Regions from separate parts of the Novosphingobium sp. TH158 genome, predicted to be linked through region 2. Evidence: predicted binding sites of a transcription regulator. Region 2 holds the regulator's gene; the other holds the start of a gene.
What was found. The regulator LexA, encoded in region 2, represses DNA repair genes until DNA is damaged. The targets are predictions, from matches to a motif close to GTTCCNCNCTTGTTCT.

Region 1: a site for LexA is predicted at 2,748-2,763, ahead of C0V78_RS08520 (ribonucleoside-diphosphate reductase subunit alpha). Genes of this name have one in related genera too.

Annotation. Positions count from the first base shown of each region.
Region 1 is NZ_PKRT01000001.1:1,719,654-1,734,144, forward strand. Features, by position in the region: gene C0V78_RS08510 (cupin domain-containing protein) at 1-67, opposite strand, end outside; gene C0V78_RS08515 (PepSY domain-containing protein) at 72-476, opposite strand; gene C0V78_RS08520 (ribonucleoside-diphosphate reductase subunit alpha) at 585-2,528, opposite strand; gene C0V78_RS08525 (GlsB/YeaQ/YmgE family stress response membrane protein) at 3,228-3,470, shown strand; gene C0V78_RS08530 (alpha-2-macroglobulin) at 3,627-9,371, shown strand; gene pbpC (penicillin-binding protein 1C) at 9,503-11,590, shown strand; gene C0V78_RS08540 (PKD domain-containing protein) at 11,594-13,708, opposite strand; gene C0V78_RS08545 (SDR family oxidoreductase) at 13,856-14,491, shown strand, end outside.
Region 2 is NZ_PKRT01000001.1:401,477-415,967, reverse strand. Features, by position in the region: gene C0V78_RS02160 (YcxB family protein) at 1-429, shown strand, start outside; gene C0V78_RS02155 (aminodeoxychorismate/anthranilate synthase component II) at 463-1,047, shown strand; gene trpD (anthranilate phosphoribosyltransferase) at 1,044-2,012, shown strand; gene trpC (indole-3-glycerol phosphate synthase TrpC) at 2,009-2,797, shown strand; gene C0V78_RS02140 (aromatic ring-hydroxylating dioxygenase subunit alpha) at 2,889-4,091, shown strand; gene C0V78_RS02135 (hypothetical protein) at 4,088-4,435, shown strand; gene moaC (cyclic pyranopterin monophosphate synthase MoaC) at 4,477-4,950, shown strand; gene C0V78_RS02125 (molybdopterin molybdotransferase MoeA) at 4,956-6,149, shown strand; gene lexA (transcriptional repressor LexA) at 6,249-6,941, shown strand; gene C0V78_RS02115 (ComEC/Rec2 family competence protein) at 6,935-9,214, opposite strand; gene gltX (glutamate--tRNA ligase) at 9,244-10,683, shown strand; gene C0V78_RS02105 (citrate synthase) at 10,695-11,981, shown strand; gene C0V78_RS02100 (hypothetical protein) at 12,042-12,245, shown strand; gene C0V78_RS02095 (sensor histidine kinase KdpD) at 12,234-13,622, opposite strand; gene C0V78_RS02090 (hypothetical protein) at 13,622-14,491, opposite strand, start outside.

The DNA.
Region 1 (14,491 bases), 1.3 Mb from region 2:
TCGCCTCGTCCACCAGCACGGCAGAGCGCCCGTCGCTGTCCAGCCCGGTGATGATGCGGCGGCCCATCGGATCAGTCCCAGAACCAGCCGGGCTTCATCGACCTGCTCTTCCGGTTGCGCCACATCTGGATGTAGAGCCACAGGCCCGAGAAGGCGAAGAACACCATGGCGAACCCCGAAAGCGTGGCGATCACCACGCCGAGCGGGCCGAAGCTTTCGCCCGAATGCAGGTGGTGCAGCGTGCCGACGATCGAGCCGCCCTTGCGCTTGGGCTGGCAGGTTAGCGTTTCGGGGCAGACGAAGCCCGGCGGGGTCGCTGCGGCCAGGGCCCTGGCGCGCTCCGCCTTTTCCGCCGCCTCGTTCTCGAACCCGCCGCGCTGGACGAGCGGAACAACCTGGCTGAGCGTGCCCGTGACGGCGATCCACAGCAGGAACACGCCGAAGAACACGGACAGCCAGCGGTGCCATTTACGCATGAAATCTAACTCCTTGCTTGTTGCGAACGATTCGCAACAAGCCGAAGGTTGCCGGCGGCGCAAGGCCTGCCGTGTCGCAAAGTGTAACCGGGGAAGCGGCCTGGCCCATCACTGGCAGGCCAGGCATTCCTCGTAATCGGTCTGCTTGGCTTCCATCTGGTACTGGGCCGGAGCGGCGGTATTGTCCGCCTCCACCCCGCCAGCGAAGCCCGCACGCTGCACCGACTTGGAGCGCAGGTAATAGAGCGACTTGATGCCCTTTTCCCAAGCCTGGTAGTGCAGCATCATCAGGTCCCACTTGTCGACATCGGCCGGGATATAGAGGTTCAGCGACTGGGCCTGGTCGATGTAGGGGGTGCGGTCTGCCGCGAATTCGAGCAGCCAGCGCTGGTCGATCTCGAAGGAGGTCTTGTAAACGTCCTTCTCCTGCTGCGACAGGAAGTCGAGATGCTGGACCGAACCGCCGTGTTCGAGGATCGAGTTCCAGACATTGGTCGAATCCTTCGACTTCGACTGGAGCAGCTTTTCCAGGTAGGGGTTCTTCACCACGAACGAGCCCGACAGGGTCTTGTGCGTGTAGATGTTCGCCGGGATCGGCTCGATGCAGGCCGAGGTGCCGCCGCAGATGATCGAGATCGACGCGGTCGGCGCGATGGCCATCTTGCAGGAAAAGCGCTGCATCACGCCCATGTCCGCCGCATCCGGGCAAGCACCGCGTTCCTGCGCGAGGAGGAGCGAAGCCTCGTCCGCCTTTGCCGCGATGTGCTTGAACATCTTGAGGTTGAGCGCCTTGGCCATCGCGCTTTCGAAGGCGATGCCTTTCTTCTGCAGGTAGGAGTGATAGCCCATCACCCCCATGCCGACCGAGCGTTCGCGCGCGGCGGAATACTTGGCGCGGGCCATCTCGTCCGGGGCACGGTCGATATAGTCCTGCAGCACGTTGTCGAGGAAGCGCAGCACGTCCTCGATGAAGCGTTCGTCGCCCTGCCACTCTTCCCAGGTTTCCAGGTTGAGCGAGGACAGGCAGCACACCGCCGTGCGATCGTTGCCCAGATGGTCGCGGCCCGTGGGCAGGGTGATTTCCGAACAGAGGTTCGAGGTGGAGACCTTCAGCCCGAGATCGCGGTGATGCTTGGGCATCATGCGGTTCACGGTATCGGAGAAGACGATATAGGGCTCACCCGTGGCGAGGCGGTTTTCAACCAGCTTCTGGAACAGGCTGCGGGCATCGACCGTGCCGCGCACCGAACCGTCCTTGGGGCTGCGCAGGTTGAATTCGCGCCCGTCGCGAACGGCTTCCATGAATTCGTCGGTCACCAGCACGCCGTGGTGCAGGTTGAGCGCCTTGCGGTTGAAATCGCCCGAAGGCTTGCGGATTTCGAGGAACTCCTCGATCTCGGGGTGCGAGACATCGAGGTAGCAGGCCGCCGAGCCGCGGCGCAGCGAGCCCTGCGAAATCGCCAGCGTAAGGCTGTCCATCACGCGGACGAAGGGGATGATGCCGCTGGTCTTGCCGTTGAGGCCGACCGGTTCGCCGATGCCGCGGACATTGCCCCAGTAGGTGCCGATGCCGCCGCCCTTGCTGGCCAGCCAGACGTTCTCGTTCCAGGTGTTGACGATGCCTTCGAGGCTGTCATCGACCGAGTTGAGATAGCACGAGATCGGCAGGCCGCGCCCGGTGCCGCCGTTCGACAGCACCGGCGTTGCCGGCATGAACCACAGCTTCGATACGTAATCGTAGATGCGCTGGGCGTGATCCTGATCGTCCGAATAGGCATCGGCAACGCGCGCGAAGAGATCCTGGTACTTTTCGCCCGGCAGCAGGTAGCGATCGTCCAGCGTGTCCTTGCCGAAGTCGGTCAGCAGGGCATCGCGGCTGTCATCGGTGACGATGGTGAAGCGGCGCGGCTGGACGGACTTGGAATCCTCCTTCGCCTTCTTCGCCGCCTGCGAAACGGCCTTCACCGCGCCGGCCATCGCCTCGGCACCGAGCTTGTCGATCTCGACCGCTTCAACCAGGGCTTCGCTGCCCCTATCGCTCTTGTCCGCCATGGGTACGGCCGGGTGTGAACCCGCCTCCTTTGCTTCGGATGGCGCGCTTGCCAGGTCGGTCACTTCAACATCACCGTCCGACACGGACCCATCTCCGTTCCTGAAATCCACCTTGCCTGCCCCCGTTCCAATCGCTGGCTGCCACGGCAGCCGAAAATTTCGCCGGCGACCGAATCGGAAGGCTTGATCCCTTCCTACCAGTCGCGCTCACCATTGAGGAGAACAAAAAGGGAAAGTTTTTCCCCTGACTTGTCCCCCGATCCGTCAACTTCAGGCCACTGCCAGACCGAATCCGCCCCCTTTCGCCGGAATCGGCGGCCTTGGGCTGAAACTAGGTCTAGTGGGTCCCCCTGCGTACCGGACCACTATCGATAGTGCCTCAACCAGTTTCAGGTTCAAGAGGGTAAATCCGGAACTAACCAGCGGGCTGTGGATGGAGACGGGCGGCGCAAACTTTCTGCATTGCAGCGACGCGCGGGAAATCCTCGGCTGGCGAGGCGCGCAAGAGTCAAAGTGCGCGGGGAATATTTTTTTCTCCACATCGACGAAGCGAGTCCTGCTTGCGCCGGATTGAATCGGCACTTGTCCGCGCCTTGCCCGCAACCGGCCCGCGAATGCGCATTGCCGGACCGGTCGAAGCGGGTTAGCCCTTGCCTCAGGGAACCATGGGGGGTCGCCCCCGCAAGGGAGAATCGGGCCATGATCAATGCCATTTCCTACATCATTTCCGGCCTCGTCGTCGGCGTGCTGGCCAAGCTGTTCTACATCGGCAATACCGACATCGGCTTCTTCAAGACCACGCTGATCGGCATCCTGGGATCGCTGCTGGCCGGCTTCGTCACCAGCCGCGGGCAGCAGAGCTTCAGCCGCGGCGGCTGGATCGCCTCGATCATCGGATCGATGGTGCTGATCTTCGCCGGCAAGCACCTGGGCGTGCTGTAACCGGCGGCCCATGGCAGCGGCCGGGGCTTCCGGTTGAATTGCATGGACAATTCCTGACAGGAAATTTCACCTCTGCCCCCATGCGCGGGCGTGGACAGCGCCCCGCGAATGGGGAAGGGTAGCCTTCGAATCACCTCGTACCCTGGGGGACTACTGATGCGCGCCCGCTGGATCCTTTCGCTGATTGCCATCGCAACCCTGCCCTTTGCAGCGCACAGCGATACTGCGCCGCAGGTCGTCCTGGCGACGATGGGCACCGGCGGCGGTGCCGGCGGCGCGGTGGAGCGCTTTACCCTGCGCTTTTCCGAACCGATGGTGCCGCTGGGCGATCCGCGGGCCAGGCCGGCGGCGACCAGCGACTGCCCGGTGCCCGCCACCGGCCGCTGGGTGGACCAGCAGACCTTCGTGCTCGATTTCGAACGTCCCCTGCCGGGCGGGCTTTCCTGCAAGGTTCAGCTGCGCGACCGGCTGACCACCCTGCGCGGGCTTTCGGTGGGCGGGCCGGGCTCCTACCCCATCGACACCGGCGGCCCCTCGGTTCGCGCCGTGCTCGCCCCCGGCAGCGACGGCGATATCGACGAGGACCAGGTGTTCCTCGTCGCCACCAATGTCTGGGCCGATCCCGCATCGGTCGCCGCCCGCGCAAGCTGCGCGGTGGACGGCATCGGCGAGGCGGGCGCGGTAGACGTGCTCCCGGCCGACACGGCGGGCAAGGTGCTTGACGGGCTGGGCGAGGATAACTGGACCCGGCGCAATTTCCTTGAGGAAGCCGGCCTGCCCACCCGCCTGCCTGCCGATGCCCGGCTGCGCGTGCAGGCCTTGTCCAACGTGACCGCACTGAAGTGCCGCCGCCCGCTGCCGCCCGAACGCGACATGGCGCTGGTCTGGCCCAAGACAATCAGCGGCAAGGGCGGCAAGCTGGCGGGGACCGACCAGCGCTTCGACTACACCGTGCGCAAGGCCTTTGCCGCCAGCTTCGATTGCGGGCGCATCAATGCGGCCGCCGGGTGCAACCCGATCACCCCGGCCTGGGTCCGCTTCACCGCCCCGATCGACCGGGCAAAGGCGCTGGCAGTGCGGCTGCGGATGGCGGACGGCACCGAATTCTCCCCCCGGATCGATCCCGACAGCCGCGGCGATGCCCAGCTTTCCGACCTTCAGTTCACCGGCCCCTTCCCCGCCGGCAGCGTCGCGCAGGTGATCCTGCCGGCCGACATCATCGACCTTTCCGGGCGCCGCCTGTCCAATGCGGCGCGCTTCCCCCTGGCGGTGCGCTTCGATGCCATGCCGCCGCTGGTGAAGTTCGCCGCCGAGTTCGGCATTGTCGAGGCGAGCGAAGGGCTGCTGCCGGCAACCGTGCGCGCGGTGGAGCCGGACCTCATCGGCAAGGCCACGGCCATCGACGGGCGCTCGGCACGGATCGCCGACGATGATCGCGTCATCGCCCAGTGGCTGCGCCGCCTGAAGGACGCGACGCGGCGCAATTACGAATATATCGACCAGAAGGACGGATCGACCAGGGCCATCAACCGCACCGGCGAAAAGCCCCTGCTGCGCCCGGCGGAAGGCGCGGCGATCAGGCTGCCGCTGCCCGGCAAGGGCAAGGACTTCGAGGTGATCGGCGTGCCGGTGAAGCAGCGCGGCTTCCACGTGGTCGAATTCGCCAGCCCGGCGCTGGGCCGCGCGCTGCTGGGCCGCAACGTGCCGCGCTATGTCCCGGCGGCGGCGCTGGTCACCGACATGGCGGTGCATTTCAAGTGGGGCCGCGAAAGCTCGCTCGTCTGGGTCACCAGCCTGTCGGGCGGCAAGCCGGTGGCCGGGGCTGCGGTGCGGGTAAGCGATTCGTGCACCGGCGCCCAGATCGCCACCGGCACGACCGGCCGCGACGGCACCCTGCTGGTGCGCGGCAACCTGCCCGAGCCCGATACCGGCGGTGGCTGCGAGGAAGACCAGAGCCATCCGCTGATGGTTTCCGCCCGCGCGGCCGGTGACATGAGCTTCACCCTCACCACCTGGAACGACGGCATTTCGCCTTACGATTTCGACCTCTCCTTCGGCGCGAGCGCCAATAGCGAGATCATCCACACCATCATGGACCGCGCGCTGGTGCGCGTGGGCGAAACGGTCAACTTCAAGCACGTGCTGCGCAAGCCGATTGGCCCCGGCTTTGCCTTTGCCAAGGGCTTTTCGGGCAAGTTCGTGCTGCGCCACAACGGCTCGGAGACCGAATTCTCCCAGCCGGTCACCATCGATGCCATGGGCTCGGGCGAGAACAGCTGGGCCGTGCCGCAGGGCGCGCCGCTCGGCACCTATTCGCTGCGTTTCGAGGTGGAGGGTCGCACGATCTATTCCATGCAGGACGTGCGGGTGGACGAATACCGCCTGCCGACCATGCGTGCCTCGGTCACCGGCCCGGACCAGCCGCTCGTCCAGCCGCGCGCCGTGCCGCTTTCGCTGTTCGTCGGCTACCTATCCGGCGGCGGTGCGGGCCAGCTGCCCGTTACCCTGCGCACCGAGTTCGAGGCGACAAGCCGCAGCCCCAGGGGTTGGGAAGCCTATGACTTCGGCGGGGCCGAGGTGAAGGAAGGCGTTCGCCCGATGTCGATCGAGGGCGAGGGCGAGGTTACCGATCCCCTTCCCTATTCGCAGACCCTTCCCGCCACGCTTGGCGCCGATGGCACGGCGAAGACGGCGGTGGACGTCAGCGCACCGATCAACCAGCCGGTCGCACTATCGGTGGAGATGGACTACCCGGACGCCAACGGCGAAACGCTGACGGCGGGCCGGCGGATCGTGCTGTACCCCAGCGCCGTCCAGCTTGGCATGAAGACCGATGGCTGGATGATGCGATCGAGCGACCTCAGGCTCAATTTCATCGCGCTTGACCTTTCGGACAGGCCGCTCACGGGCCAGATGGTCAAGGTGGAGCTGTTCTCGAAGCAGACCATCACCGCGCGGCGGCGGCTGATCGGCGGCTTCTATGCCTATGACAACCAGCAGAAGGTGGAGCGGCTTTCCGCCGGATGCACCGGATCGACCAATGCCCAGGGACGCGCCGACTGCGTGATCGATGCCGGGGTTTCCGGCGAAGTTACCGTGGTGGCCACTACCACCGACCGCGACGGCCGCGTGGCCCGCTCGGTCCGCTCGGTCTGGCTGGCGGGCGAGGATGACTGGTGGTTCGGCGGCGACAATGGCGATCGCATGGACGTGATCCCCGAAAAGACCGCCTATGCCGCCGGCGAAACCGCGCGCCTGCAGGTTCGCATGCCCTATCGCGAGGCGACCGCGCTGGTCACTGTGGAGCGCGAGGGCGTGCTTTCCAGCTATGTTACCGAACTGTCCGGCAAGGACCCGGTGATCGAGGTGAAGATGCCGGGCTCCTACGCGCCCAATGTCTACGTCTCGGTCATGGCCGTGCGCGGGCGGGTTACGGGGGCGCGGCCCTGGCTGGCGGAAATGGCGCAGAAGCTGGGCATCCCCTATACCGCCGGTGGCGTATTGCCCACCGCGACGGTGGACCTTGCCAAGCCGAGCTACCGCATCGGCATGACCCAGCTGAAAGTCGGCTGGGAAGCCCACAAGCTGGCGGTCGAGGTCAAGGCCGAGAAGGAAGCCTACGCCGTGCGCGAAACGGCGCGGGTGAAGGTTGCGGTGCGCGATCCCTCCGGCAAGGGCGCGCCAAGCGCCGACCTGGCCTTCGTGGCGGTTGACGAAGCGCTGCTGCAACTGATGCCCAACGATTCCTGGAAGCTGCTCGATGCCATGATGGGCGAACGCAGCCTTGAGGTGGCGACATCGACCGCGCAGATGCAGGTCGTGGGCAAGCGGCATTATGGCAAGAAGGCCGTGGCAGCGGGCGGCGGCGGCGGCGATGCCTCAGGCGTCAACCGCGAGAACTTCCAGCCGGTATTGCTGTGGAAGGGCAGGGTCGCGCTGGATTCGCGGGGCGAGGCGGTGGTCGAAGTGCCGCTGTCCGATGCGCTCACCCGCTTCCGGCTGGTTGCCATCGCCACCGATGGCGCGCAGCTGTTCGGCACCGGCGAAACGGCGATCCGCACCCGGCAGGACTTGGCAGTCTATCCCGGCCTGCCGCCACTGGTCCGCACCGGCGATCGCTTCGACGCGGTGTTCACCCTGCGCAACGGCTCTGACAAGCCGATGACCGTGACCGCAAGACCGCGGGTCGAAGGCGGCATCTCTGCCGACGATGCCCGCACCGTGACCATTCCGGCAGGCGGCGCCAGCCGGGTGCAGTGGACCGTCGCCGCCCCGGCAGAACCCGGCTCGCTCAAGTGGACGGTCGAGGCGAGGAGCAAGGACGGCAAGTTCCGCGATACCGTGGTCGCCATGCAGGAGGTTGCGCCTGCCGTGCCCGTCGAGGTCTGGGCCGCCGGCCTCTACCGCGTGGGCGAGGGCGAACCACCGGCGATCATGGTGCCGCAGGGGGCCTTGCCGGGCGGCTTTGTCGATGTGGCGCTGAGCGACAGCCTCGCCCCGCCACTGGGCGGTGTTCGCGACTACATGCTGCTCTATCCGTGGACCTGCTTCGAGCAGCGGCTCAGCCGCATCGTCGCCACCGGCGATGCCGCCGCCTGGGAAAGCCTCGCCTCGGCCATGCCCAGCTATCTCGATGGCGATGGCCTGCTGCGCTATTTCCCGTCGGCGGAAATGCGCGGGTCGACCGAGCTGACCGCCTATGTGCTGGCCATCACCGCCGCTGCGGACCTCAAGATCCCCGAGGCGACCCGCGCCCGCATGGTCGCGGCCCTGAAGGGCGTGATCGAAGGCCGGGTCAGCCGCGACCGGCCCTTTGCCGCCGACGAACGGCTGGTGAAGATCGCCGCGCTATCTGCCCTTGCCCGCGCCGGGGCAGCCGAACCGGGGCTTGTCGCCCGCATCGACATGGTTCCGGCGCAGATGCCCACCGGCACCCTGGCTGACTGGATCGCGGCGCTGGACCGCCTGCCGAAGGCACCGAAGGCGGCGATGCTCAAGGCCGCGGCCGAGGGCGAACTGCGAAAGCGGCTGGTCTATGAAGGCACGCGGCTCGACCTGTCCGACAGCGCCCGCGCGCCCTGGTGGATGATGGTCAGCGCCGACGAGATGGCGATCAAGGTGCTCGATGCCACGCTGGGCAAGCCCGGCTGGCAGGCCGAAGCGCCGCGCCTGATGGTGGGCCTGGCCAGCCGCCAGCAGAAGGGCCACTGGGACACGACGCTTGCCAATGCCTGGGGTTCGGTGGTGGTCCGCCGCTTTGCCGCGCTTTACCCGGCAACGGCGATTGCCGGCACGACCCGGCTGGCGCTGGGCGGCAAGACGCTGGAGGCGAAGTGGCCGCGCGCCGCCGATCCGCAGCCGCTGCGCCTGCCGCTCGTTACCGGCCCGCTGGCCATGACGCAAAGCGGCGGCGCGGGGCCCTGGGCCAGCGTCACCGTGCGCGCCGCCGTGCCGCTGAAGGAACCGCTGATGGCCGGCTATCGCCTTGCCCGAGAAGTGACCGTGGTTTCGGCGCGCGAGAAGGGCAGGCTGAGCGCGGGCGACGTGGTGCGCGTGAAGCTGTCCATCACGGCAACGGCAGACCGGAACTGGGTGGTTCTGGCCGATCCCCTGCCCCCGGGTGCCACCGTCATGTCGGGCCTTGGCGGGCAATCGGCTCTGGCGCGCAAGGATGAAGGCCGGGCCAGCGAAGGCGCTTATCCTGCCTATGTCGAAAACCAGAAGGACAGCTGGCGCGCCTATTTCGACTGGCTGCCACGCGGCACGACCACGGTGGAATATACCGTACGGCTGAACGGTTCGGGCCAGTTCACCCTGCCCCCGGCGCGGGTTGAGGCGATGTATGCCCCGTCCATCCGGGCGCAGCTGCCGGTGGGAGCGATGACGGTGTGGGGAAGCTGAAGAGCCTTGCCTCCGCGCTGATCGGCTGGGTTGCGCGCATCGAGGATGCGCTGTGGCCGTATGTCCGGCGTGCCGGTGGCTGGTTGCGGGGAACGGCCTGGCCATGGTTGCGGCGCACGGGCTGGAAGCGCGTGCTGCTTTCGCTGCCGCTGGGCTTCCTCGCATGGCTCTATGTGGCCACCACGCCGCCGCCCGTGCCCACCTTCGCCGATCTCAGGGACCAGTGGCGGCCCAGCGAGGCCTGGCTTTACGACCGCAATGGCGACCTGCTCGACGAAGTGCGCGTGGACTTTGCCATGCGGCGGTTGGGGTGGATGAAGCTGGATGCCATGGGCGAGCCGCTGCGCCGCGCGGTGATCCGGGCGGAGGACCGCCGCTTTGCCAGCCACGGCGGGGTGGACTGGCTGGCGCTGGGATCGTCGCTGCGCACGCGGATCGAGGGCGGCCGGGCGCGCGGTGCCTCAACCATAACCATGCAGCTGGCTGCCTTCCTCTCGCCCGATCTCGGCCGGCCGGGCCGGCGCGGCTGGATCGACAAGCTGCGCCAGATGCGCGCCGCCTGGGCCATCGAGGGCCTGTGGTCGAAGCCCGATATCCTCGAAGCCTATCTCAACCTCGCGCCGTTCCGGGGCGAGACGCAGGGCGTGGCCGCCGGCGCGCTGACGCTGTTCGGCAAGGCACCGGACCGGCTGGACCCGCGCGAGGCCGCGGTGATGGCGGCGCTGCTGCCCGATCCGGCGGCTCCCGCACCGCGCGTTGCCCGCCGCGCCTGCCGCGTGCTGGGCGAGGCCGATTGCGCCACGATCGAGGCGCTCGCCTCGAACCTCAGCGCCCCCGGCCGCCTCAAGGCGCTTGACCCGGACCGCGCCCCGCATCTCGCCGGCAAGCTGCTGATCGAGCCGGGCATGAAAGTGCGCACCACCATCGACCCCAAGGTGCAGGAGGCTGCCGTTCAGGCGCTGCGCCAGCAGTTGCAGGGCCTTGGCCCCACGCGCGTGCGCGATGGCGCGGTGATCGTGGTGGACAATGCCAGCGGCGAGGTGCTGGCCTATGTCGGCGGCGTCGGCCTCGGCTCGACCGCCGCGTCGGTGGACGGGGCGGACGCACCGCGACAGGCGGGATCGACGCTCAAGCCGTTCCTTTATGCCCAGCTGATCGAGCGCAAGTGGCTCACTGCCGCCTCGATCCTCGATGACAGCCCGGTCCAGCTCGATACGGCATCAGGGCTCTATGTGCCGCGCAATTACGACAACGCCTTTCTCGGGCCGGTATCGGTGCGCCGGGCGCTGGCCAATTCGCTGAACGTGCCCGCCGTGCGCGCGCTGCTGCTGGATGGCGTGCAGGACTTTCGCGACCGGCTGTGGGATTTGGGCTACAACGGGCTTGAAGGCGACGGCGCCTATTACGGCTTCAGCCTGGCGCTGGGATCGGCGGAAGTGACGCTGATGGAACAGGCCAATGCCTATCGCACCCTGGCCAACCAGGGGCGCTGGTCGCCGCTGCGCCTGCGGACGGACGAGGCGGGCGCAGAGCCGCGCCAGCTGCTCGATCCGGCATCGGCGTGGATCGTGGCCGATATCCTGTCCGACCCCTCGGCCCGCGCCGGCACCTTCGGCGTCGATTCCGCGCTGCGCCTGCCGTTCTGGGCTGCCGCCAAGACCGGTACCTCAAAGGCCATGCGCGACAACTGGTGCGTCGGCTTTTCCGATCGCTTCACCGTGGCGGTCTGGGTGGGCAACCTTGAAGGAGACGCCATGCGCTCGGTCTCCGGCACCAGCGGCGCGGCCCCGGTATGGCGCGACGTGATGCTGGCGCTTCATGCCGGAAAACCCGGAGCGGCCCCGCCCCGGCCAAAGGGGGTGGAGGCCATGCGGGTCAGCTTTGCCACGGGCAACGAGCCGCCGCGCAGCGAATGGTTCGTTTCCGGCACCGGGCAAGCGACCCTTGCCGAGGCCCCCGCCTTCGCCCGCCGCCCGCGCATTGCCAACCCGGTTTCCGGATCGGTCTATGCCTATGATCCGGACATCCCGGCCGCACGCCAGTCGCTTGGTGTCAGCATCACCGGGTCGGCCGTCGGCTATAGCCTCTCGCTCGACGGACGCACCCTGAGCGGCGTGCCCGACGGAATGCAGCTTCCGCTGCTGCCGGGCAGCCACCTGCTTGCGCTCCACGACGAAGGCGGGCGCAAGGTGGACCAGGTGCGCTTTACCGTGCGCTAGGCGTTACTTCACCACCACCCGCACGCGCGCGAGGTTGGGGATGCGGGCATAGGGCGTGGTCATGTTGCCCTTGCGGTGCGAATAGGCCCGCAGCGCGACAAAGTAGGTGCCGGGCTTGTCGAAAGCATGGCGGGCGGTCAGCGTCACGGTCTGCGCCGCCGCCTTGATGTTCGCCTTCTCGGCAAATCTGCCCGATCCGTCGAAGTCCCATTCCGCGCCCACGACCTTGCCGGTCCCCGGAGGGGCGGCAATGGTGGAGACGAACTGCACCGGCTGGCCGGGCCGCACCACGGCGCGGGCGGCGCCGTTGGCCTTCAGGGTAACGACCGGCTGCACGCCGCCGCGCGCGGTTGCCTTGGGCGCAACCTCCACCTGCCCGCCGACCACCTTGTAATTGGTGCTCTGCGGCGGAGCGGTGCCCTTTTCCACCCAGGCCGAAACGTCGCGCAGCGCCTGTTCCAGCACGGGGTTGTAATTGACCACCCGGGTCGGATCCTCGACGTACTGCTGCGCTCCGTGGAGGGCGTTTTCGGTGTACCAGATGCGGTAGCGGTTCGATGCGTCGGCCCCGTAGTGCTCGTCGAACTTGCGGCGGTACCAGTCCGCCTGCCAGGGAACCGCCTCGCGGTCGAGCAGCGAGTTCACCGTGATGATCTTGCCGTTGAAGTGACCGGTCGGCACGGACCCGGCGGCACCACGCGCGAACATCGGGCCCAGCAGCATCTTGCGCTGCGGGTAGATCGGCTTGCCATCGGGGCCGCGGAACTGGTCATAGACCTTGTAGCTGGCATCCGGCACCTGGTGTCGGTGGAAGGTCTGCGCGGCGAGGAAGTTCGAGTTGTCGACCCGCACCTCATCCCCCGGCTTGATCTTGGCGAGCGTGGCCAGATCGACCACGCCGAGGGTGACCGCATCCCCCTTGAGCGCCCGCAGCGCGAGCCGCTTGCCCTTCGCCTCGCCCGAGAGGACATAAAGGTCGCCGCCAAGGAACCCGACATCGGGGGGCGTGCCTTCGAGCTGGAGCCCGACCGGCCGCTTCGACCCGTCGCCAATCACGCGCTGCCATGCCAGTTCGGCCGTGCCGCGCGACGTGCCGGGAATGCGGACATCGGCAAACCCCTTGGCAACGGCCGCATCCTCGTCGAGCCAAGTCTTCACCTTGGTGACGTATTGCAGCCGCGCCTTCTTCAGCGATTCGGGCGGATTGAAGCCGAGGTATCCCGGCTTGGTCCAGAAATCCTCGAAATAGGAGGGGTCGCCCATGACCACGCCCTGATAAACGGCAGTGAAGGCGTGGACGCCGAACTTGTCGTAGTTGAACCACGCCTTGGTCGGGAAGCCCATCGCCGTCGCTTCCTTGAGCGCGGCGGCTTCCTCGGCATTGAGGCCCTTGTAGGGATCGCCGCTGCCGCCGGCGTCAAACGCATCGATGATCTGCGGGAACTTGTCATTGAGCACGCGCATGGCGTGCATTCGGATGGAGAAACTGTTGGGTACGGCCATGGGCGAGCCGAGCACGAAAGGCACCGCCCCGTCCCACACACCCTTGGTGTTCTCCATCGAGCCCAGCGTGCGATAGCCGCCGCCCGAACCGCCGTAGAGATAGCCATAGACGCGGCCCGCCCCGTACATCTCGTTGGCCACCTTGCGCGAGAAATTGGCCGCAGCTGCATTGGCGCGGAAGGCGGCGATGGTGGGATCGGCATTGAAGGCCGGGCCCGCCGTGGCGCCGGTGCCGCCGCTGTTGGTCTCGACGAAATAGGCGCCCGAATCGATCGAGAAGCCGATCTGGTTCAGGCCGTTGGTCGGCGCGAGGTTCTCGCTGTCGGGCACGGGGGTGACGTACTGGAAGAAGCGCCCCTGGTACTGCTCCTTGGGCGGGAAGTAGAACGAGAAGCGCGCGTCGGTGCCCTTGAAACCGCCGTGGACATAGCGATGGCGAACCGGGGCATCGCGCCATTCGTCGATATCGATGTAGGGTTCCTTGAACAGGGGATCGGCCGCCGGCGCAGCCTCTGCCGCGGCGGGCTCTGCGGCATGGACCGGCAGGGCCGCGGCCATGGCGCAGCCGGCCAGCGCGGTTACAGCCAGCGCCCGGCGCAGGTGTGAGTTCCCCATGTTTATTCTCCTCTCCGTCTATTTAATCAGCATGACACGCACCGGCAGCCAGCGTCCAGTCGCCATGACGATCCTTCGACAATTTGCGACAAATTTGCTTTGCTCCGCCGCCCCTGTCGGGCCAGAACCGCGGCAGGGAGATCACGGATGACGACATTCACCGGCAAGGCTGCGCTGGTCATCGGCGCGGGGCAGAACATCGGGCGGCGCGTGGCGCAGGAATGGGCAAGGCGCGGCGCGCGGCTGGCCGTTGCCGATATCGACGAGGCAGGCGCGCAGCAGACCGCCGCCATGCTGCGCGATGCCGGGGCAGAGGCCCATGCCATCGCCTGCAACGTGGCCGACGATGCTTCGGTCCTTGCCTGCATCGATGCGGCCGAACAGGCGCTCGGCCCGCTGGACATCCTGATGAACAATGCCGGCATCCTTTCGGGCGGCAACCCGCAGGACATTCCGCTGAGCGAATGGCAGCGCATGTTCGATATCAACCTGTTCGGCATGGTGCGCGCCAACAACGTGATCGTGCCGCGCATGATCGAACGCGGCACTGGCCATATCGTCAACACCGCCAGCTTCGCCGGCTTCTATCCCTTCGCCGCCAGCCGCGTGCACTATGCCGCCGCCAAGGCAGGCGTCATCTCGATGAGCGAGAACCTTGCTCTCTACCTCATGCCGCTGGGCGTAAAGGTCAGCTGCCTGATCCCCGGCCCGGTGATGACCACCTCCACTGCCGGCATGAAGGAATTCAGCGAAAACTATGTGATGCGCGCGCCGGGCAGCCAC
Region 2 (14,491 bases):
CTGCGCCGGATCGGCCCGCTGGTCATCGTCGCCATCTCGCTTGCCGTCGGCGCGCTTGTCGCCATTGCGACAGCCCGGCTGGGGCATCAAGCTGACGTGCGCCGCGCATTCGGGCTTGGTTCTGCCCTGTGCGCCCTCTTCCTTGGCGTGCAGTACCTGATGCTGTTGCGGATCGCCGTGCAGACGACTCGCCGTTCGATCGAGGCTGGCGGCTGGTGCGAGCGCGCGGTGAGCGGGCGGATCGACGACGAGGGCTTGGCTTTCGGCGATGGATCCAGCGCTCTTGCGTGGAGTGCTGTTCGTCGCTGCATCGAAGGCACCGATCACTTTGCCATCACTTCAGCCAGCCTTCCCCCGATCATCCTGCCAAAGCGCGCAATCGGCCCGGATGCTGGACAGTTCCTGAGGGCGGCGACAGTCCGCGCTTGATCGCGCGGGCAAATGCGACGAAAGGCGGCCATCATGATCCTCGTTATCGACAATTATGACAGCTTCACCTGGAACCTTGTCCATTACCTGATGGAGATGGGCGCAGAGGTTGAGGTCGTGCGCAATGATGCGATCTCGGCAGGCCAGGCGATCAGCTCTGGCGCGCAGGGTTTCCTGATCTCGCCCGGGCCCTGCACCCCGAACGAGGCTGGCATCAGCCTGGAACTGGTAGGCGCGGCGGCGGAAGCGAAATTGCCCTTGCTGGGCGTGTGCCTCGGCCACCAGTCCATCGGCCAGTTCTTTGGCGGCAAGGTGGTGCGCGGCGGGCTGATGCACGGCAAGACCTCGCCCGTCACGCACGATGGCACCGGCCTGTTCGCAGGCCTCCCCTCGCCGTTCACCGCCACCCGGTATCATTCGCTGATCGTGACCGACATCCCGGAGTGCCTGGTGGTCAACGCCCGCAGCGACGATGGCCACGTGATGGGCTTTCGCCATCGCGAACTGCCGATCCATGGCGTTCAGTTCCATCCCGAATCCATCGCCACTGAACATGGACACGCCATGCTGGCAAACTTCCTGAAGATCTGCGGCATCGACGCCAAGGTGCCGGCGTGAGTCTGGCCTTCAGCGAAGCGGAGACGCTGTTCGGGCAGATGCTCGACGGCGAAATCCCCGATGAAGAGATCGCCCGCATCCTCATCGATATGACCGAGCGCGGCGAAACGGCAGAGGAAATCGCCGGTGCCGCCAGCGCCATGCGCGCGCGGATGATCCCGGTCGCCGCACCGGACAATGCCATCGATGTCTGCGGCACCGGCGGCGACGGTCAGCACACGCTCAACGTCTCCACAGCCGTTGCCATCGTGATCGCAGCCTGCGGGGTGCCGGTGGCCAAGCATGGCAACCGCGCCGCCTCCAGCAAGGCCGGCGCCGCAGATACGCTTGAGGCACTGGGCCTCAACCTTGCCCGCGCCGCAGAGACGGCAGAGGCAACGCTGGGCGAGATCGGCATCTGCTTCCTGTTCGCCGGGGCCCACCACCCTGCCATGGGCCGGATCATGCCCATCCGCCGCGCCATCGGCCGTCGGACAATCTTCAATCTGCTCGGCCCCCTGGCCAACCCGGCACGGGTCAAACGCCAGCTCGTCGGCATTGCCCGGCCAGCCTATGTCCCGATCTATGCCGAGGCGATTGCCCGGCTGGGAACCGACCAGACCTTTGTCGTCTGCGGCGATGAAGGACTTGACGAGCTGAGCCTTGCCGGCGGCAACGAACTGGCCATCGTTACGGGCGAAAACCTCTCGATGCGCCGCGTCTCGCCCGGTGATGCCGGTCTTGGCGAGGCACCGATCGAAGCCATCCGTGGCGGAGACCCTGCCTTCAACGCAGCCGCGCTCAACGGGCTGCTGTTGGGCGAGACTGGCCCATACCGCGATGCCGTGCTGTTCAATTCTGCCGCTGCGCTGCTGGTGGCCGGCGAAGTCTCGGACTGGCGCGAAGGCGCACAGGAAGCCGCTGAAGCCATCGACAAGGGGCTGGCCAAGGGCCTGCTCGACTGCTGGATCGACGCAACGAAATGACCGACAAGCTCACCGAAATCTGCGACACCACGCGTGCCGAAGTTGCCCGCCGCAAGGCGGTCCGCACGGTGGCCGATCTTGATGCCATGGCGGGCGGGCAGACCGCTCCGCGCGGTTTTGAATCAGCCCTGCGCAAGGCGGCCGCCAGCCACTTTGCCCTGATCGCAGAGATCAAGAAGGCCAGCCCGTCAAAAGGCCTGATCCGGGCGGATTTCGATCCCCCTGCCCACGCCCGCGCCTATCAGGCTGGTGGCGCAGCCTGCCTTTCGGTGCTGACCGATGCCCCCTATTTCCAGGGCCACGAAGATTACCTGGTTGCAGCGCGCGCAGCCTGCGACCTGCCGGTTATCCGCAAGGACTTCATGGTCGATCCCTGGCAGTGTGCCGAAGCACGGGCCATTGGCGCCGATGCCATCCTCATCATCGTTGCCGCCCTGTCCGATGCCCAGATGGCGGAAATTGAATCCGCCGCGGTGGAACGCGGCATGGACGTGCTGGTAGAAGTGCACAACGAGGCGGAGATGGAGCGCGCCGCGCGGCTCAAGTCGCGCCTTATCGGCGTCAACAACCGCGACCTGAAGCGCTTCGTCACCGACCTTGGCACCACCGAGCGGCTTGCCCCGCTGGCACCGGAAGGCTCGCTGCTGGTGGGCGAAAGCGGCATCAACAGCCATGCGGATATCGAGCGCCTTGCCCGCGCGGGCGTACGCACCTTCCTCGTCGGCGAAAGCCTGATGCGGCAGGCCGATGTCGAAGCGGCGACCCGCTGCCTGCTCAACGGCTGAATTTGACCCCGGTCAAATAATTACAACAACACTGTGGCAACTTGTCTCCTGCAGCCTGCGCTGATTCGCGCCGGACTTGCGGGAGAGCGCAATGAACGAACAGACCAAGGTCTATACCAGTCCCGAGGAAAAGGTTGCCTGGCTTGGCACCGATCCCATCCCGGCGAAGGCCTATTACGATCCCGAGTGGTTCGAACTGGAACGCCAGGCGATATTCATGCGGACCTGGATCGAGGTCGGCCATGTCTGCGAACTGCCCGAACCGGGGACGTGGATCCGTCGCGAACTCGAATTCGCCAACGCCTCGATCCTCATCGTGCGGGGCAAGGATGGCCAGATCCGCGCCTTCTACAACGCCTGCACGCATCGCGGCACCCAGCTCGTCGAGGAGGAAAGCGGCAAGGGCGCGAACTTCCTGTGCCCCTATCACTTCTGGAACTTCGGCGATGACGGCCGCCTGATCGCGGCCCCGGATTTCGAACGCTTCGCGCTTGAAAAGAAGGACTGCAAGATTCCGAAGGTTTCGGTCGATACACACGCCGGCCTGATCTTCATCAATCTCGATCCCAATCCGCGCCAGACCCTGCTTGAGCATCTGGGTGCCTACGCAGAGGGCATGGAAAAGCTGCCGGTCGCTCGCGCGACGCATTTTGCCGAGTACAGCTACGAGATCGATGCAAACTGGAAGATCACCTACGACAACTTCCAGGAAAACTATCACCTGCGCCATGTCCACGGGCTGACCGGCATTGCCACGGTCCACCCGGACAACCTCTATGGCTATCCCACCGACTACACCTTCGACGGCAACAACCGCACTCAGGAAATCTGGAGCAACCCGACGCCGAAGATCACTCCGATGCAGGGTTACAACTTCGGCCTCGCGGCGAAGTTCGGGATGGAGGAAGGCGTCATCGGCGGACCGCACGATCGCACCTACTTCGCCATCTTCCCCAGCTTCTTCATCATCGGCACGCCCATCCAGCACTTCAGCCACAAGGTCTATCCGATCTCTGCAACCAAAAGCCGGGGCGTGTTCCGCGTCTATTGGGTCGGTGCGGATGACAGCGCGAGCAAGCGCTATGCCCGCGAATATTCGCTGGCATCGATCCACGACATCCATATCGAGGACGTCAACATCATCCGCCGCGCACAGAAAGGCCTGCTTTCCGGCGCCATCAAGAACATCCATTTCATGACGATGGAGGGCCTCTGCCGCCACCTCTACCAGTGCGTGGCAAAGGAAATCGAGGCGTGGCAGGCAGAACAGGCCGCCAAGGGAGAACCGGCATGAGCAACCAGCAACTTCCCGATGGCTTCGAGGTTCTCGAACCCTTTGTCGATTTCTGGGCCGTTCACGGCACTGCCAACCGCGATGCCCGGCGCACTGAAAGCACCGACGCCCAGCGCAAGGCCTTCTACCAGATCGCCAAGGACCACGTTCCCCGCGCGCTGGAATATCTTGACCAAACCCCGCTCGGCGAGCTCGATGCGAAGCAGACCAATCTCATGAACCTGCTGCTGGCCTTTGCCCATGTGGTTAACGCCGTCGAACTGCTCGACAAGGGCGAGGCCAAGCACGCCCAGTTCCGCGCGGCGATGCCGTTCATCCGGTCTACCGCAGACCTGCCTGCCTGAAAGCTTGTCCAGCCTGCCCCGCTTCTGGCAAGAGGCGGGGCATGACGGAACTGACCCATCTCGACGAACAAGGCCGCGCCCGCATGGTGGACATCGGCGGCAAGGCGGAAACCCGGCGCGTGGCGGTCGCCACGGGGCGCATCCGCATGTCCCGATCGGCTCTGGCGGCCATCCGTGATGGCGAAGTTCCCAAGGGCGATGTCATTGCCACGGCCCGGATTGCGGGGATCATGGCGGCCAAGAAGACGGCGGAGCTTATCCCGCTGTGCCATCCGCTCGCGCTCGATTCCGTTACGGTGGACTTCACGTTCGAAGACAATGCCCTGCGTGCAACGGCCAGCGCATCGCTCAGCGGTCGCACCGGGGTCGAGATGGAGGCAATGACCGCCTGCTCGATCGCCCTGCTGACGATTTACGACATGGCCAAGGCCATCGACAAGGCGATGGTCGTCGAAGAAGTCCGGTTGCTGTCCAAGTCCGGCGGCAAGTCCGGCGACTGGAAGGCTCCGGAGTGAGCGCCATGCTGCCCCTGGAAGAGGCACAGTCACGCCTGCTGGCACTGGCACCAAGGCTGAGGACCGAGAACGTCGATGTCGCCTCTGCTCTGGGGCGTTATCTGCTTGAACCTTTGAAGGCGCGCCGCACCCAGCCCGCTGCCCATGTTTCGGCGATGGACGGCTATGCCGTGACCGGACCGGATCTTGCCGGCCCCTGGACCGTGATCGGAGAAAGTGCCGCCGGACATCCCTTTGCCGGCAGCATCGAACCGGGACAGGCCGTACGGATATCAACTGGCGCGCTCATGCCGGCCGGGGCCGATGCGGTGATCCTGCAGGAAGACATCGTCCGTGCCGGCGAGCGGATTGAACTGACAGGAACCCCGCCGTCTCCGCCGGGCAAGCATATCCGCCGTTGCGGATCGGACTTCGCACTGGATCACGAGCTTCTGCCGGCCGGCGCCCGTATCGGCCCTGCCCAGCTCGCGCTGGCCATCGCTGCGGGGCACAAGCACTTGCCGGTCCGCCGGGTTCCTCATGTTGTCATCATCGACAGCGGCGATGAACTGGCCGAGGATCCCGAACTCTGTCCCGCACACCAGGTACCCGCCAGCAATGGCGCCATGATTGCCGCGCTGCTCGCGGCGAACCCCTGCACCGTCAGCCGCATCGGACCCGTTCGCGACGACCTTGAAGCCCTCGCCAGGGCTTTCCACGATGCACGCGATGCCGACGTGGTCGTGACCACGGGCGGAGCCTCGGTGGGCGATCACGACCTGATCCGCCCGGCAATCGAACAGGCCGGCGGAACCCTCGACTTCTGGAAGGTGGCGATCAAGCCCGGCAAGCCGCTTCTGGTCGCAACGCGAGGAGCGCAGGTGATCCTGGGCCTTCCCGGCAACCCGGTATCGAGCCACGTCACGGCATTCCTGTTCCTGCTTCCACTGTTGCGCGCCAGCCTGGGGGCAGGCCAGCCCCTGCCGTGCCCCATCCCGCTGCCGCTGGCCTCGGCAATGCAGCCAGGCGGCGACCGGCGAGAGTTCCTGCGGGGCAGGCTCTCGGACGGAGGCGTAGAGGTTCTGACCCAGCAGGACAGCGGCGCCCTTGCAGCGATGGCGGCGGCGCAGGTGCTCATCGACCGGCCGGCGGGATCGCCCGCGCGCCATGCGGGCGAGAAGGTCGACGTCCATTTCCTCGGAAACGGGGGCATTGCTTGAGCCGCGCTTGACTTGTCCCGAATCGTTGCTTAATTGTTCCTCATTCGTTCACTGAACGGCGCAAGAACATTTGCCGTTCGGGTTGAGGAGTGACGGCCGATGCTGACGCGCAAGCAGCACGAATTGATCCGCTTCATCCAGGCCAAGCTGGAGGAAACGGGAATTTCCCCCTCGTTTGAGGAAATGAAGGAAGCGCTTGATCTCAAGTCGAAGTCCGGCGTCCATCGCCTGATTTCCGCACTTGAGGAACGCGGGTTCATCCGCCGCCTGCCCAACCGGGCCCGCGCACTGGAAGTGCTACGGCAACCTGAAGATGCCTCGCCGCGGGCAACCAAGCCCGCACCGGCGAACACCAACACGGTCACCCCGCCCCTGCGCGCGCCTGCCGCGCGTCCGGAACCGGCGAACGACGTGATCGAAATTCCGCTGCACGGCCGGATCGCTGCCGGCGTGCCGATCGAAGCATTGGAAGGCCAGTCAAGCTTGCCGGTTCCTGCCGCCTTGCTCGGGCCAGGTGAACACTTTGCCCTCGAAGTATCCGGTGATTCGATGGTCGAAGCCGGCATCCTCGATGGCGATTTCGCGCTGATCCGCAAGACCAACACCGCGCGCGACGGCGAAATCGTCGTTGCGCTCGTTCGGGGCGAGGAGGCTACGCTCAAGTACCTCCACCGCGAACAGGGCGGTGTCCGGCTCGATCCGGCAAATGCGGCCTACGATCCGCAGCACTACGGCCCCGGCGAGGTAGAGGTTCAGGGTAAGCTGGCCGGCCTTTTGCGGCGCTATCACTGAGCTTTCGAAGCGGTTGCAGATGGATTTGGGGCTGGCGCTTTGCCGGCCCCTTTTTCCGTGTCCGGCGAACGCGGCGGACGGACGGCGGGCGCCCACCAGCCATGTTCCCCCTGCCCCTCGGCCACGCTGCGGACGCGGCCAGAGCCAAGGTCTATCGTTAGCCCCCCGGTCTGGTCGAGAAGCGACCGGTCGGCCTTGAGCACGCGGGGCTTGCATGCCCGGGGCAGCCACCGGTCGGCAATGACGATATCGCTCAGTTCGCAGGCAGCCAGCAGATCGCGCATGGACACCCACTCCGTTCCCCGAGCCATAAGCAGGTGCCAGGTCCGGCCACCCCGTTCCAGTTCAAGTGCACAGAATTCCGAGCTGCAGCGTGCCTGCGGCACCTCGTCGATCCGTCGCACCCGGCCATTCATGCCGGCCAGTTCGGTCAGGTTGTCGCGGGCGTAGTCACTTCTCGCGTCGCGCAGCACGACCAGTTCGTCACCTGCCAGGCGGGTAATGCCAACATGGCGACCGTCGCCGGAAACGAGCAGGTCGGGCGGGGAAAGCATGGCAAGAGCCCCCACCCCGAACGCGATGGGCAGCAGTCCGGCAAAGCGCACCCGTCCTCGCCACAGGGCCAGCCACAATCCTCCGGCGACAAATAGCGCAAAACCACCCGCGCCCATCGCAGGAAGGTGCGTGACCGCGCCCGGCCGGGCCGCAACCCAGTGCGCAAGCGCCAGCATCAGTTCGAGCGACTTGCCCGCCAGCCACCAGAACGGCCCGCCCGCTCCCACCGCATCGAAAAGCAGTGCCAGCGCGATCAGCGGCATCGAAACGAAGGTCGTCAAGGGAATGGCGATCACGTTGGCAGCCGCGCCGTAAACCCCGGCGCGGTGAAAATGAAAAAGCCCGATCGGCATCAGGGCGAATTCGATGACCACGCCCGTCAGCAGCAACATGGCCAATCGCCGCATGCCGTGCTGCCACCACGGCTCCTCACGCGGTGCAAGAAAGGCATGGACCGGTGCCGCGCCATGCAAAGCAACGATAGCGATCACCGCGGCAAAACTCATCTGGAAGCTGGGCCCGACCACCGCTTCCGGCCAGAACAGCATGACGATGAACGCTGCCACGGCAACCATTCGCAAGCTCAAAGGCTCGCGCCCGATGGCCAGGGCCGCGAGAACCAGCAGCGCGCCCAGGCAGGACCGGATGGTGGGCACCTCCGCGCCCGTCAGCAGGGTATAGCCAATGCCGACCAGCGCGGCGCTGGCGGCGGCCAGCAGCGGTAACCGAAAACGCAGCACCAGCCAGGGCCACAATCCGAACAGCCGCATGGCGAGGAACCAGGTCGCGGCGATCACCGCGCTGACGTGCAGCCCGCTGATCGACAGCAAGTGCGTGAGGCCCGAATCGCGCATCGCGTCCTCGTCCGCCTTGGCGATTCCTCCGCGGTCGCCGCTGGCGAAGGCCGCAGCGATGCCGCCGGCCGATCCGGGCACCGCCTCCCTGACGTGCGAGGAGATCGCCCGCTGCAAACGGCGAATGGCGGAATCCCCGGCTCCATCGGACTTCACGACTTCAACGCGGCTCAACGCCGATCCGGTCGCCGCCAGGCCCTCGAACCACGCCGTCCGCGCAAAATCGTAGCTTCCGGGAAGCATGGGCGCGGCAGGCGGAACCAGTCGCGCCTTCAGCCGCACCTGCGCGCCCTCGACCGCCCCCGGCGCATCCTTGTCGAGTGCCACGTTGACCCGCACCCTGACAGGCCGACCCGTTGCCTCCTCTCTCATCGCCAGAACAAGCCGGACCCTGCCTTCCGCCGGCTGTTCCTCTCGGCCGACAACAGTGGCTGATATCTGGCCAACGAAGGGTTCCGGCAAGGCCTTCATCCCGACCAGCGAGGACTTCGCCCAGACCAATCCGCAGCCCGCTGCGGCCACCAGCGCCAGCGAAGCTATGGCCTGCCGGAGGTAGGGATAGCGGCCATCCTCGCGCATTGCGGAAAGTGCCGAGACGGCAAGCGCTACCAGTGCTGCCATCAGCGCAAGCCATTGCCAGCGGTTGGCCAGAATGAACCAGACGCCGATCCCGGCAGCGAAGGCAACCGCAAGCCAGGGCGCACGCTCGAAACCGGCCCCGGCAAGAAACCTTTCACAGCCTGCAAGTCCGCTGGACAAGCGCTGTGCAACGCGCCAAAGGAAATGTTGCAGTGCAGCGCGGCGCGCCCTAACCGAGGGCGGCGAATCGTCTGCGATTGCCGGGTTGTCGGCAGGCTGCATCATGGAACGCATTGGACAGGAAGGCGATGGTAATGGCAAGCGCGAGCGGCAAGGGCGAAGAAGCGACCGGCGGTCGCGGTGTCGTCACCCGTTTTGCTCCGTCGCCAACGGGTTACCTGCATATTGGCGGTGCCCGCACTGCACTGTTCAACTGGCTGTTTGCGCGCCATCACGGCGGCAAATACCTTGTCCGAATTGAGGACACCGACCGCGCCCGTTCCACCGAGCCGGCAATCGAGGCGATCTTCGATGGCCTGGGCTGGCTCGACCTGCTTGGCGATGAGGAACCGGTGTTCCAGTTCGCCCGGTCTGACCGCCATGCCGAAGTAGCCGCCCAACTGCTTGAGGCCGGCCATGCCTATCGCTGCTACCTGACGGCAGAAGAACTGGCAGCGCGCCGCGAGAAGGCGCAAGCAGAACGCCGCCCCTTCGGCATCGAAAGCGAATGGCGCGATGCCGATCCCGCTTCGTGGCCGGTCGATGTGCCCTATGTCGTGCGCATCAAGGCACCTCGCGAAGGCGAGACGGTGATCGAGGACAAGGTTCAGGGCACCGTTACCGTCGCCAATGCAGAGATCGACGACTTCGTGATCCTGCGCTCCGACGGCACGCCGACCTATATGCTCGCCGTCGTGGTCGACGATCACGACATGGGCGTTACCCACGTGATCCGCGGTGACGATCATCTCAACAATGCTTTCCGCCAGCTGTGCATCATCCGCGGCATGGGCTGGCCCGAACCGGTCTATGCCCATGTCCCGCTGATCCACGGGTCCGATGGCGCCAAGCTCTCCAAGCGCCACGGCGCCTTGGGCGTGGACGCCTATCGCGACGACATGGGCGTGCTGCCCGAGGCCTTGTTCAACTACCTGCTTCGCCTGGGCTGGGGCCATGGCGATGACGAGTTCATCAGCCGCGACCAGGCCGTCGAATGGTTCGATATCGGCCATGTCGGCAAGAGCCCTTCGCGCTTCGACATCGCAAAGCTGATGAACCTCAACGGTCATTACCTGCGCGAGGCCGATGACACCCGCCTGGCAGGCCTCGTCGCCGCGCGGATGAGCGGCGCGGTTGACCTCGACCTGCTGGCCCGCGCCATGCCGGTGCTGAAGGTTCGCGCGAAGGACCTCAACGAACTCGCCGGCGCTGCCGCATTCCTCTTCGCCCAGCGACCGCTGACGATCGAGGACAAGGCTGCAGCGCTGCTGACCGACGATGCCCGCGCCCTGCTGTCGCGGATCGCCTCGGCGCTGCGCGAGGCTGCAGACTGGACAACCGAATCTCTGGAAGTAAGGGTCAAGGCCCTGGCCGAAGAGTGGGGACTTGGCCTGGGCAAGCTGGCGCAGCCGCTGCGCGCCGCCTTGACCGGGCAGACGACATCCCCGGGAATTTTTGACGTTCTGGTACTTCTGGGACGGGAGGAAAGCCTTGCGCGGATCGACGCGCAGGCATGTCCGGCCGAACCGGTTTGATTTAAGGAGACATGAAGGTGGGCAACGCAAAGCTGAACGCAGGCGGCCAGGAAAACGAATATCCTGTCCTGAGCGGCTCGATCGGTCCGGACGTGATCGACATCCGCAAGCTCTATGGCCAGACGGGCATGTTCACGTATGACCCGGGCTTCACTTCCACCGCTTCGTGCGAAAGCGGCCTGACCTACATCGATGGCGAAGAAGGCGTGCTGCTGCACCGCGGCTATCCGATCGGCCAGCTGGCCGAACACTCCAGCTTCATGGAAGTCAGCTACCTGCTGCTCAACGGCGAACTGCCGAGCAGGCAGGAGCTTGACCAGTTCACCTACACCATCAGCCGCCACACCATGGTGCATGAGCAGCTTTCCACGTTCTATCGCGGTTTCCGCCGCGATGCGCACCCGATGGCCATCATGTGCGGCGTGGTCGGCGCGCTGTCGGCGTTCTACCATGACAGCACCGACATCGCCGATCCGGTGCAGCGCAAGATCGCCAGCCACCGCCTGATCGCCAAGATGCCGACGATCGCGGCCATGGCCTACAAGTACTCGGTCGGCCAGCCGTTCCTCTACCCGGACAACAAGCTGAGCTATACCGGCAACTTCCTGCGCATGACCTTCGGCGTGCCCGCCGAAGAATACGAGGTGATCCCGGCCGTCGAAAAGGCGATGGACCGCATCTTCATCCTTCATGCCGACCATGAGCAGAATGCCTCGACCTCGACCGTGCGCCTGGCCGGTTCGTCGGGTGCGAACCCCTTTGCCTGCATCGCGGCCGGTATCGCCTGCCTGTGGGGCCCGGCGCATGGTGGCGCGAACGAAGCCGCGCTCAACATGCTCAAGGAAATCGGCACCCCCGACAAGATCCCGCATTACATCGAGCGCGCCAAGGACAAGAACGATCCGTTCCGCCTGATGGGCTTCGGCCACCGCGTCTACAAGAACTACGACCCGCGCGCGACCGTCATGCAGAAGACCGTGCGCGAAGTGTTCGACGCGCTGAAGGTCAACGATCCGCTGTTCGAAACCGCCCTGCGGCTTGAAGAAATCGCGCTCAGCGATCCCTACTTCATCGAAAAGAAGCTGTTCCCGAACGTGGATTTCTACTCGGGCATCATCCTTTCGGCGATCGGCTTCCCGACCACGATGTTCACCGTGCTCTTCGCCCTTGCCCGCACCGTGGGCTGGGTGGCGCAGTGGAACGAAATGATCTCTGACCCCGGCCAGAAGATCGGTCGCCCGCGCCAGCTCTACACCGGCCCGGCAGAGCGCGACTACATCAGCATCGACAAGCGCTGATTTTTCCCGTTACCTGTGTTTCGGGGTCCGAGCGGCCCCGGAACACACGGGAGAATTTTCATGCTGCGCTCTGCACTTACCGTCGTCGGCGCGGTGCTCATGGTTCTGGGCATCTTCTTCACCCTGCAGGGCGCAGGCGTGATCATGTGGCCGCCGGAGAGCTTCATGCTCGCTGATCGCGGGTGGGTTTCCAAGGGCCTGATGATTGCTGCGGCTGGTGCCGCCGTCATCCTGATCAGTCGCCGCGTGGGCTCAAAGTCCTGAATCGGCCTTCAGGTCAGCCGGAACCGACAAGTTGAAGCGCGCACCCTGCCCGGGTGCGCTTTCCACCGTCAGATCGCCGCCCATCGCCCGCGCCAGCCTGCGCGAGATGTAAAGCCCAAGGCCCGATCCGCCATCACCGCTGCGCCCCAGCCGTTCGAACTTGTCGAAGACGCGCGCCTGTTCATCGGCGGAGAGACCGGGGCCCTGATCGGCCACGATCACCCGCGCGAAATCGCCAATCCGTTCCAGCCGGATCCAGACCTGCGAATTGGGCGGCGAATAACGGATGGCATTGCCCAGCAGGTTAAGCAGGACCTGCAGGACGCGGCGAAACTCCGCAATGGCAGGCAGCGTTTCCCCTGCGCGCGGAGCATCGACGATCACGCCCTGCTCGCGCGCCCTCACACCCAGGATACCGGCCGCCCGGCGGGCAATGTCGGCAAGATCGACATTGTCGGGCGCGGTGGAGAAATCGTCGGCCTCGACCACTTCAAGATCGGTCAGGTCGTCTATCAGGGCAAGCAGGTGTTGCCCGGCGGCGGCAATGTCCGCCGCATAGTTGGAATATTCCTCGGCCAGTGGCCCGGCCAGGCGCGTGCGGATCGTCTCGGCATTGGCGATGATCCGGGCAATGGGCTGGCGCAATACGGGGGCAACGTCGCGCCCGATCAGCCGTGCCTCTGCTTTCCGCAAGCCCGCTGGCGGCGGCGGTGCCGGCGGTGGCGGGGCAATGTCCGACGTCAGCGCCAGTTCGAATCCCGCGGGCTGGTCAGGCGTGCCGCCAAGCGGCGTCAGGGTCACGCGCCAGGGCCGCGGCGAGCCGGCAACTTTCACGCTGACGCCGTTCAACAGGCGCCAATGCGTGACCTTGCCGGAAACCGCGCCTTCGGCCTCGACATAGCCGGTCCAGACCTTGCCGGGCATGGCCAGCATGGCGGTGGCCAGTGGCTTCAATTCGTCAGATCCCGCCTCCGCCGTGATCACTTGCTGGTCGGCATCAAGCCGGGCATGGAATTCGGCGATGTCGCGATCGATCGTGGCCACGCGTTCGCCCACTTCGGCCTGGTCTTCGACCGGCATGGATCGCGCCTGCCAGTGACGCAGCCGGATGGTACAGCCGCCATCGACGGCCGGTTCGATCTCGGCGAGTGCAGTTACGCTCTCAACCCCGTCCTGAGCGGCGAACGGGCGTGACAGCTTCATGCCGAAGCGCCGTGATTTCCGCACGATCTCCAGCAGGGCAGGAGCCGCGACAACCCCCGGAATTTCGCCACCACAGCGCAACTGGAAACTGCGCAGAGGCTCGTCAGCGGAAACCAGCCGGTCTTCCGCATCGGTTCGCGCCAGCGCAATTCCAGGTGCCCCGTTTGCCTTCATCAGGCCGGATACCCTGCCCCATGCGAGAGGATCGCGGCCGCGCGATCGGGGCCAAGGTCCTCGAAACCGGTCGGTAGCGAAATGTCGGGATGCAGGGTTACGAACTGCTGCTCGACAGTGCTGGCCTTCATGCCCGACGCGGAAAGCGCAAGGGCAAGCCGCGCCACCTGTCCTTCATTGGTCGCGAGCGTCGCCAGCGCACGATCCTGTCCGGCTGCGATCGAGAGCGCAGTAAGGAACAGGGCCACGCCAGCGTGTTCCACCGAGAGGGCAGCCTGCGCCCCGCCGCCCATTCCCAGGATCAGGCGCGTCATCAGGCCAAGCCGGGTGCGAGCCTCGTCATAGGTTTCGCAGAACTTCTTTTCCGCGATCATTGCCGGCTCGTCCGAGGGGCCGCAGTGCTGGCGCAGGGCGATCAGTGCGGCGTGGAGGACATCGGCAGGCAGCTCAAGCAGCGAAAGCTGCATGCGGCGCTGCGACTGGACGAATCGCGTCTGCGCCGCCAGCAGGTTCATCGCCGAAGTGGCGATCTGGGCGTCGGTCGATGCGATCAGCGCCTGCAGCATGGGTGAAAGCACGGGATCGAGCGCCAGCCTGCCATGCAGGCGTTCGGACAGCTGAAACTCAAGCGCCAGTGCATGAACGTGGGCGAGCAGCAGCGGGTCGGTGCAAAGGCTATGCACCAGCGCCGCAATATCCTCCGCGCCGATTTCCCGCGGGTCCGGGACATTTCCGGCCTCGCCCCGCGCAATCAGAAGCTGCCGGGCAACATCTTCCAGCATCGAACGTGTGCGCGCGACGATCTCTTCGGAGAACACCGAATGATCATCGCTGGCCAGCAGGTGACGCATGATGGGGATGATCGTGCC